3 regions of the Reinekea sp. genome follow, and region 1 is predicted to be linked to each of the others. Evidence: predicted binding sites of a transcription regulator. Region 1 holds the regulator's gene; each other region holds the start of a gene.
The links. Region 1 encodes FNR, which switches genes on or off when oxygen is low (the NO sensors DNR and NnrR bind a similar motif). Its sites were predicted from a motif close to TTGATNTANATCAA; they were not measured.
Positions count from the first base shown of each region.

Region 2: the regulator FNR is predicted to act here: its motif matches at 1,670-1,683, upstream of petA (ubiquinol-cytochrome c reductase iron-sulfur subunit).
Region 3: the regulator FNR is predicted to act here: its motif matches at 1,611-1,624, upstream of pflB (formate C-acetyltransferase).

Region 1 covers NZ_CEYAVF010000002.1:169,093-172,374, reverse strand. The annotation lists gene AC4FIC_RS01930 (bifunctional acetate--CoA ligase family protein/GNAT family N-acetyltransferase) at 1-414, shown strand, start outside; gene nudC (NAD(+) diphosphatase) at 440-1,249, shown strand; gene ccoM (cytochrome c oxidase subunit CcoM) at 1,246-1,365, opposite strand; gene fnr (fumarate/nitrate reduction transcriptional regulator Fnr) at 1,476-2,213, opposite strand; gene ttcA (tRNA 2-thiocytidine(32) synthetase TtcA) at 2,309-3,211, opposite strand.
Region 2 covers NZ_CEYAVF010000044.1:11,770-15,051, forward strand. The annotation lists gene prfC (peptide chain release factor 3) at 1-302, shown strand, start outside; gene AC4FIC_RS14030 (hypothetical protein) at 311-622, shown strand; gene rplM (50S ribosomal protein L13) at 748-1,176, shown strand; gene rpsI (30S ribosomal protein S9) at 1,188-1,583, shown strand; gene petA (ubiquinol-cytochrome c reductase iron-sulfur subunit) at 1,779-2,372, shown strand; gene AC4FIC_RS14050 (cytochrome b) at 2,372-3,282, shown strand, end outside.
Region 3 covers NZ_CEYAVF010000011.1:29,248-32,529, forward strand. The annotation lists gene hisF (imidazole glycerol phosphate synthase subunit HisF) at 1-72, shown strand, start outside; gene pfkA (6-phosphofructokinase) at 332-1,294, shown strand; gene pflB (formate C-acetyltransferase) at 1,860-3,282, shown strand, end outside.

The sequences.
Region 1 (3,282 bases):
TTGAAGGCCTTCTTTGGCCGTTTCGACGCCGAGGCTTTGCGTTTGCGCTTTTTTTACAGTCGCTTGAAATTTGAACATTTGGAATTAGCGACCATGAGTCAAATCGATTATCGGCGCGAAATGGTGTTTGTCGCAGAGGACCAACGGGGCATCCTGGGCGAGATGCGTCTGTGGCTCGACATAAACCATAATGAACTGGAGTTCGCCATCATGGTGGCCCCTGAGGCACAAGGAACGGGCCTGGCAGGGCTGTTGATGGACAAGACCGTGCGTTACGGAAAGAGTCTTAAAGTCAGTCGACTGGTCGCCGATGTACTCCCCGAAAATGGCGCCATGCTTGGTCTGGCGAAACATTTCGGCTTCAGTGTTGGCTCTGAAGATGAGATCATGAAAGTGACCAAGTCACTCGACTGATACCATTGCACTGGGAAGAGACACTATGCTGTACGAATTGGGTAGGCATCAAATTGAATTGCCAGGCATCGCGCCGGTATCGGATGCTCAAAGCAAGATTATTCTCTGGTATCAGGGGCAAATATTGACCCAAGATCGGCAGATTGCCTGGGCCGAAGCGGATGTACCTTATCCCTATACGGCGCGCGAATTTGTCGGGTTATTGGACGGTAAGGCGTATTTCACCGCATCCGTCAGTCAGGTATCCGCCGATCAGTCACTGTCGTCACTGCGCGATATCGCCTATCTCGATGAGACGGCCTTTATGCTCTGCGCCCGCTCCCGTGGCCTATTGGAGTGGCGCACACAACATCAATACTGTGGCCAATGTGGTCAGGTGACACACCAGATAGCCGGGGAGAATGCCCTCAGCTGCAGCCCCTGTCGCCTCAGGTTCTACCCGCGCATATCGCCCTGCATTATCGTCTTGATCACGCGGGGTGACCAGGTGTTGTTGGCCCAAGGCGAAAATCACAAGGAGCGGGGTTGGTACAGTACATTGGCCGGGTTTATCGAGTCGGGCGAATCGGCTGAGCAGGCTGTTATGCGCGAGGTTAAGGAAGAGGTCGGCGTGACGATCAAAAATATCCAATATCTAAACAGTCAGGCTTGGCCTTTTCCAAACCAATTGATGTTAGGTTTTCACGCCGAATTTGAGGCTGGCGAGATCGTCCCCGCGCCCGGGGAAATTGCCGATGCCCAATGGTTTAATATACACGACTTGCCGAAACACCCGCCCAGTGTTTCGATCGCCGGATGGCTGATTCGACAATATATCGATAACTATCGGGCCTAATCGGCCGGTGGTTTTTTTTGCGCATCGCGGTAGATGAAATAGCCAAAGCCGGCAAAGAAAGCAATCATCAAAGCCACCACAGCGATGCCTGCCAGTACAACAACGTCAAGGTACATACTGATCTCAGTTACAGATTAAGAAAGATCAGTGTAATTAGATCGGTGGGGGAGAAGGTGACCCATATCAGTTAATGGTCACAATGCGAATCTTGAATGCAAACCTTGCCTTAGTCGAGGCCGAGCTCAATCCGTTCGCACTCGGCCAAGGAGGCCATCGAGGTCAGCTCGACAAAGTTTCCGATTACTATATCTTTAGCGCTGCCCGTTGCTTCTAATAAATTTTGCTTTTGAAAACGGGTAAAGACTCGGCTTACGGTTTCCACGGCCAAACCGAGATAGTTGGCAATGTCGGCACGCGACATAGTGAGGCGATAGGACGTGCCGGAGAAACCTCGGCGTTTAAAACGTGCGGCCAAATTAATTAAAAAAGACGCAATACGCTCTTCTGCACTTTTTTTGCTGAGCAGCAACATCATCTGTTGTTCGCCCCGCAGTTCTTTACTCATTAGGCGCATCAGTTGACGTCTTAACTCGGGCATCTTACCCGCCAATTCATCCAGGCGATCGACCGGAATCTCACAAACGTTGGTGGTTTCCAGCGCCTTGGCCGAGGAGGGGTGGTTAATGGAATCGTAACTTTCTAAGCCAACCAACTCACTGGCCAAATGAAAGCCGGTAATTTGTTCTTCACCATCGTTGGTTAAAGTATAGGTTTTTATCGTCCCGGTGCGCACGGCGTAGACAGATTTAAATTCGTCGCCCTGATAAAAAAGATGCTCTCCTTTTTGCAACGGGCGGCCTCGCTTTATGATCGCATCCAGAGAGTCCATTTGGTCAACCGATAAGGCCAACGGTAAACAGAGTGGATGAAGACTGCAGTTTTTACAGGCGGTGGTTAAACCCATGACAAGGCTCCGAGCGGTAAAGCTTAATGAAATTTAAGCATACTACAGTTTTGCTTCGCTTGTGTTTCCTAACACTGATCTATTGCATTATCGTTTTATTCAGGCCTCCACGTCTTAACCAAGGTGCTGGCCAAAGGCGCATAGGGTTGATCAACATCGGTGGCGACGAGCGGGATACCACTGGCGCGCAGATCGGTAAAGTTGAAACGCTCGCGATCCGACAGTTGTGATAATGAAACATTAGCCATCGAGCGTTGAATGCTCTCGATCCGACCGGGGAACTGCGCTTCCCAATCTTGGCACATGGTTTTTATGGCCTGACGTTGCAGGCTATCTTGAGAGCCACAGAGATTGCAGGGAATAATAGGATAGTTCATCAGGCTTGAGAATCGGGCAATGTCGGCTTCCCGACAATAGGCCAAGGGCCGGATTAAAACATTGGTTTGGCTGTCACTGAGCAGCTTCGGGGGCATGGCCTTGAGTTTGCCGCCGTAAAACATATTGAGGAAAAGCGTTTCAATAATGTCGTCTCGATGATGACCTAAGGCGACCTTGTTGGCGCCAATTTGATCGGCAAATGCATAGAGGGTGCTGCGCCGCAAACGTGAGCAGATCCCGCAGGTTGTTTTCCCGTCTGGGACCGTATCCATCACAATCGAGTAGGTATCCCGCTCAAGAATATGATACGGCACGCCGAGGGCTTGTAGATAGTTGGGTAAAATTTCTTCAGGGAAATCGGGTTGCTTCTGATCCAGATTCACCACCACCAGTTCGAAGTCGATGGGTGCGCTCTTTTGCATGCTGAGCAACAGATCGAGCATGGTATAGGAGTCTTTGCCACCGGATAGGCAGACCATGACCTTATCGCCGGCTTCAATCATATTGAAATCGGCCAGCGCTCGGCCGGTATCGCGGCGCAAGCGTTTTTGCAATTTAGAGAGTTCAAGCTTGTCACTTGTGGCAGTGCCGAGCGGTATCTGTTTGGTAGATTGGGACATGTGATTGACAACTAATAGGGGATAATTTGCCGAGATTGATAACACGCCAGGTCAGGCCAGTAAATGGTTTT
Region 2 (3,282 bases), on a different contig from region 1:
CGATGAAAAACAATGACCTGATCGTCGGTGCCGTTGGCATGCTCCAGTTTGAGGTGGTGGCACACCGGTTGAAGTCAGAATATAAGGTTGAGGCGGTCTATGAGGCCATTACCGTGGCCACCGCGCGCTGGACATCCGGCATAGATGATCGGATCCTGCAGCAATTTATTACCAAGGCGCATGAGAATCTGGCGCTCGACGGGTCTAACAACTTGACCTACATCGCGCCGACCATGGTGAACCTTCAGATGGCACAAGAGCGCCACCCTGATATAGTGTTTCGCAAAACGCGCGAACATTAGGGGTTGCCATGATTGTGTACCTGTTAATCTTAGCAAGTATGACCGCTGGGGCCAGTACGTTGGTCTATACCGGTATTCAGATTGCCATACGAAATAAGCGCCTGGGTGTTCATGACGCCCGCGGCTTTTATATGGTTGCTCTGGTCTTCATCACCTTTGTGTTGACCAGTGTGGCCCATTATTGGGGTGATAGCCGCTTTGAAGCGAGCGCCGGCAGTGTCGGCTTTTCGGTGATTGGTATGCTATTCACCCTCTGTTGTAGCTTGGCCGGCCTTGGGTTCGGCCTTGTTAAATTGCAAGAAGTAGATCCATTCGAATAGAAATATTGGTTAGTTGGTTGAAAACTCACCAAAAAGTCTTGCGCGGGGAAAAAAGATTCAGTAAGATCCGCGCCCTCAATTTGGATTAACTTCCCCTGAGCCCCCCACTAATAAGGCGGAGTTAAATGAAAACATTTGTAGCAAAACCAGCTGAAGTTAAACGCGACTGGTACATAGTAGACGCCGAAGGGCTAACCTTGGGACGTATGGCGACTGAAATCGCTCGTCGCCTCCGTGGTAAGCACAAGGCAGAATTTACACCTCACGTTGATACTGGCGATTATATCGTTGTTATTAATGCTGAGAAAGTGCATGTGACAGGTCGCAAGGCTAAAGACAAGCAGTATTACCGCCACTCTGGTTACCCAGGTGGACTGAAGTCTATGAGCTTTGAGAAACTGATCGCGCACAAAGGCGAAAGCCCAATTGAATTGGCTGTGAAGGGTATGATTCCACGTAATCCTCTTGGCCGGGCCATGTTGAAGAAGCTGAAAGTGTATGTCGGAACAGAACACCCGCATACTGCACAACAGCCCAAAGAACTTAAGATTTAATGGGGAATGACATGACAGCTATTCAACAGAATTATGGTACCGGTCGCCGGAAAACATCTACAGCACGCGTATTTTTGCGTCCTGGAAACGGCGCAATTGTTATTAACAAGCGTACAATTGAGGAATACTTCGGTCGCGAAACATCTCGCATGATCGTTCGTCAGCCTCTAGACCTTGTTGATATGACTGAGAAGTTTGATCTTTACATCACCGTCGCCGGTGGTGGTTCAAACGGACAAGCAGGCGCAATTCGGCACGGTATTACTCGTGCTCTGATGGAGTACGATGAAAATCTTCGTCCTCAATTACGTGAAGCTGGTTTTGTTACCCGTGACGCACGTATGGTAGAGCGTAAGAAAGTGGGTCTGCGTAAAGCACGTAAGAAGCCACAGTTCTCCAAGCGATAAGTTTACCGAGAACTCTATTGCAAACCCGGGCTGGTCCCGGGTTTTTCTGTTTAGAGGGTGGCTTTAACCCCGTTTGCCGATCTTATTCGACCTGGGTCAAAGCTTTCCTTGTCAGAATCACCGAATTTCTTTAGTATTCGCGACATTTTCAGACATTAGATATACTAATTTCCTTTCACTCAGAGGGTGATAATAATGACGCATGACGGCGTAAATAAGGGTCGGCGGCGGTTCCTGTACATTGCTACCGGTGCCGTAGGCACAGTGGGTGCAGTGGGCGTGGCCACACCGTTCGTTAAATCATGGTTTCCCAGCGAGAAAGCTAAAGCAGTGGGTGCCCCGGTTAAGGTGGATATAAACGGTTTAAAGCTTGGGGAAATGGTTATCGCCGAATGGCGAGGCAAACCCATCTTTATCTTGCGACGCACCAAGGCAGTCATCGACTATTTGCGCGATGAGGGTCTGCGCAGTAAGTTAGCCGATCCCGATTCTGAAGTCGCTTCACAGCAGCCAGATTATGTGACCAGTGATGTACGCTCTTTAAGTGAAGAGCTGCTCGTGATCGAGGGCGTCTGTACGCACCTAGGCTGTTCACCCAAGTTTATTCCGGAATTAGAGCCCCAGCCATTTGACGCCAATTGGCAAGGTGGCTTCTTTTGCCCCTGCCATGGTTCGCGTTTTGACTTGGCTGGCCGGGTGTTTAGTGGTGTCCCGGCGCCATACAATTTGCAAATACCGCCCTATAGTGTTGATGGCGGTGTAGTTACAGTCGGTGAGGGTGCAGCATAATGAGTAAGAAACCAGCGATTTTGGAGTGGCTTGATCGGCGTCTCCCTGTGACCAATGCCTATGAAAAGCATATGTCCAAGTATTACGCTCCGATCAACTTTAATTTTTGGTATGTCTTTGGTCTGTTGGCTATGGTTGTCTTTATCAACCAGCTAATGACCGGTATCTGGCTGACCATGTCCTATACGCCGAGTGCCGAGGAAGCCTTTAATTCCGTCGAATACATCATGCGCGATGTTGAGATGGGTTGGTTGATTCGCTATATGCATTCGACCGGCGCGTCTTTCTTCTTCCTGACGGTTTACTTGCATATGTTTCGTGGCGTTTTATACGGCTCGTACCAAAAGCCGCGTGAGCTGATCTGGGTGTTCGGTATGTTTGTCTATCTGGTAATGATGGCTGAAGGCTTTATGGGCTATGTGTTGCCATGGGGTCAAACGTCCTATTGGGGCGCGCAGGTTATTATTTCACTGTTTGGCGCAATCCCGGTCATCGGCGACGGTCTGACCGAATGGATTCGAGGCGACTTTTTGCTCTCCGGCATCACCTTGAATCGATTCTTTGCGTTGCATGTCATTGCCTTGCCGTTGGTGTTAGCGCTGTTGGTCGTGTTGCACGTCTTAGCGCTGCACGAAGTTGGCTCAAACAATCCCGACGGTATCGACATCAAGAAGCATATGGATGAGCGCGGTGTACCGCTAGACGGCGTGCCGTTCCACCCATACTTCACTGTCGGCAAATTGCCGCAGGTTGTGTTGTTCTTAATGGTATTTTGCGCGGTGCTTTTCTTTATGCCAGAAGGGGGCGGATACTTCTTAGAGCATCCAAACTTTGAGCCAGCGAATTCGCTGAAAACACCTGAGCATATTGCACCAACTTGGTATTACGGTGCGTTTTACTCGATATTGAG
Region 3 (3,282 bases), on a different contig from region 1:
CACTTCGGGGAATTCACCATCGCCGATGCGAAGCGACATATGGCGTCACGCAATATTGAGATGCGCCGCTAAGAACCCTTCGGCCGAGCGCTCACCCACCTCGTGGTTAGCACACGGCCCTATTCCTGACTTTTGGTACTTAATTTCCATTTCCGGTTAAATACGCCCTACTGACCCTATCAAAAGTTGCTTAAGCACACTAAAATAGCCCCAATTATTAATTTCAGGCCCTTTTAATGTAATTTCATTACATTTTACGGCCCCAGATCGGATACCAAATAGCCTGTTTTTGATCCATTCACAGGCATTGAACTCTAGAGGCAGTCCTCCCATGATCAAGAAAATCGGTGTACTTACCAGCGGTGGCGATGCCCCAGGTATGAATGCGGCAGTTCGAGCGGTGGTTCGAACCGCTATTGCTAAGGGCATTGAAGTTTACGGCATCTATGACGGTTACTTAGGTTTGCATGAAGGTCGTATTAAGAAGCTCGAACGGCACAACGTCTCCGACATGATCAATCGAGGCGGTACCTTTCTCGGATCGGCACGTTTTCCGGAATTCAAAGAAGAGTCGGTACGCCACACCGCGATCGCCAATATGCGCAAGCTCGATATTGAGGCGCTGGTGGTCGTAGGAGGCGACGGCTCCTACATGGGTGCGAAGAAAATGACCGAAATGGGTTTTCCCTGTATCGGCCTGCCCGGCACCATCGACAATGATATCGCCGGCACCGACTATACCATCGGCTTTCATACCGCCTTAAATACAGTCCTAGATGCCATCGACCGATTGCGGGATACCAGTTCGTCACACAATCGTATTTCAATAGTCGAAATCATGGGTCGTCATTGTGGCGACTTAACCATGATGGCGGCCATCGGGGGCGGTGCGGAATTCACCATCATCCCCGAAAAGGGTTACAACGAAGACGAGTTGGTCGCCAGCATCGTCAGTGATGTCGAAAAAGGTAAAAAACACGCCATTATCGCGATCACCGAACACATCACCAATGTCGCGGACCTGGCAATGGTAATCGAAAAACGCACCCACTTGGAAACCCGCGCCACAATCTTGGGTCACACCCAACGTGGCGGTTCGCCGTGCGCATTCGATCGAATTATGGCCAGTGAAATGGGCGCCTTTGCCGTGGAATTATTAATACAGGGTGAAGCCGGCCGCTGTGTTGGCATACAGAGTAATAAACTCACCCACCACGATATTATCGATGCCATCGAGAATATGGCTCGACCCTTTAATCAGTCCATCTACGACCTCACCAAAATCCTCTCCTAATGCCTTGGGGCTAAGCCTCAATAAGAAGAGAATCCACCCTCGATGGGTTTTCTTCAACCCCAGTGAGAAAGAAATATTGCGTAATTTCGCTCCCAGATTGCACTTCGCAGGCATCCCAGGGGAGAAATTCAATTGCGTAATTTAACTACATGAAAATAGCCCTAAGCCAGGTTTTTGTTGACTCAGATCAAACGGAGTCGACCTAAGAGATCGATAATAACGCCAGACAAAATTTGTAGAGCGTGTTGAAGTCTTTTTGGCTCGATGAATCCATGAAAGCTGTAATAAAACTATTTTTTCAGTCATGGTTAAAACATTGATGTAAGCCAAAATATCGTCAACAAATGAAGGTAGTCTGTTATCACTCTCTGGCTGTAGGAAAAGACCTTAAAGCGACTTCTTGAGCAGAGATAATAGTGCTGGTGTTGGCCTATAACTCTTGAAACCAGTTTTAATCGTTTCAAGATTTCACTTAGCTCGGCTTTTTTCCTACCTTTTTTTCAGACGCTCCTGCTCTTAGTTTTAAAATTTTCTATGCTTATAGAAACGTTGCGGAGAAAAACCTATGTACCGAAAACAGGCAGACCACACCATCAATACCCAAACCACACCGTGGGATGGATTCCACTCCGGACTTTGGCAACGCGACGTGGATGTGCGCGATTTTATCCAACAAAACTATCGTCCGTACACCGGCGACGCCCGTTTTTTGGTCGGTGCGACTACCCGCACCAAAGATGTCTGGGCGCTCGTTCTGGATCTAATGAAAGAAGAACAACGGCTGCAGGGCCCACTGGACTTTGATACCGATTTACCGAGCACCATCACCTCCCACCAACCTGGCTACATCAATAAAGATCTCGAGCGCGTCGTCGGCCTGCAGACCGATGCACCCCTTAAGCGGGGCATGGTCGCCAACGCCGGCATCCGCATGGTGGAGGCGTCCTGTGATGCCTATGGTCGAAAGCTGGACCCAATGATCAATAAAATTTTCACCCAGTATCGTAAAACCCATAATGCTGGCGTGTTCGATGGCTACACCCCCGAAATGGTACGTTGCCGAAAGGCCGGCGTGGTGACCGGTTTGCCCGATGCCTATGGCCGTGGTCGGATCATTGGCGATTACCGCCGCGTCGCGTTGTATGGAACCGAGCGCTTAATTGAAGATAAAAAGAATCAGAAAACTTCGCTCGATAATGAGCAGATGACCGAAGCGGTAATACGTTTGCGCGAGGAGCTGTCCGAGCAGATTCGGGCCCTGCAAGAAATGACCGCCATGGCGGAAAGCTACGGCTTCGATATCAGCCTGCCGGCCCAAAACGCCCATGAAGCGATACAGTGGACCTACTTTGCCTACCTTGCCGCGATAAAAAGCCAAAACGGCGCCGCGATGAGCTTTGGTCGCGTTTCAACCTTCCTCGATATCTACATTGAACGTGACCTGGCCTGCGGCGCCCTGTCCGAAGAGCTGGCCCAGGAATTGATCGACGATCTGGTGATTAAGCTGCGCATGGTGCGCTTCCTACGGACTCCTGAATACGATGGTCTGTTTTCCGGCGATCCCACCTGGGTCACCGAGTCGATCGGCGGGATGGGCGAAGACGGGCGAGCCTTGGTGACCAAGACCAGCTTCCGCATGTTAAACAGCCTCTATACCCTCGGTGCTGCGCCGGAGCCAAACCTGACGGTGTTATGGAGCGACGCCATGCCCAAGGGCTTCAAGGACTTCTGCTCCAAGGTGTCAATCGATACCAGCTCAATTCAGTATGAGAACGATGACCTGATGCGCGCCAAGTTTGGCGACGACTATGGTATCGCCTGCTGTGTATCAGCGATGCGCATCGGCAAACAGATGCAGTTCTTTGGTGCGCGTTGTAATCTGGCCAAGACCATGCTTTATGGTATTAACGGTGGCATGGACGAAAAAATTAACCTGCAAGTCGGACCAAAAAAAGACGTCCTGGCCGGGGACTATCTGGACTACGACA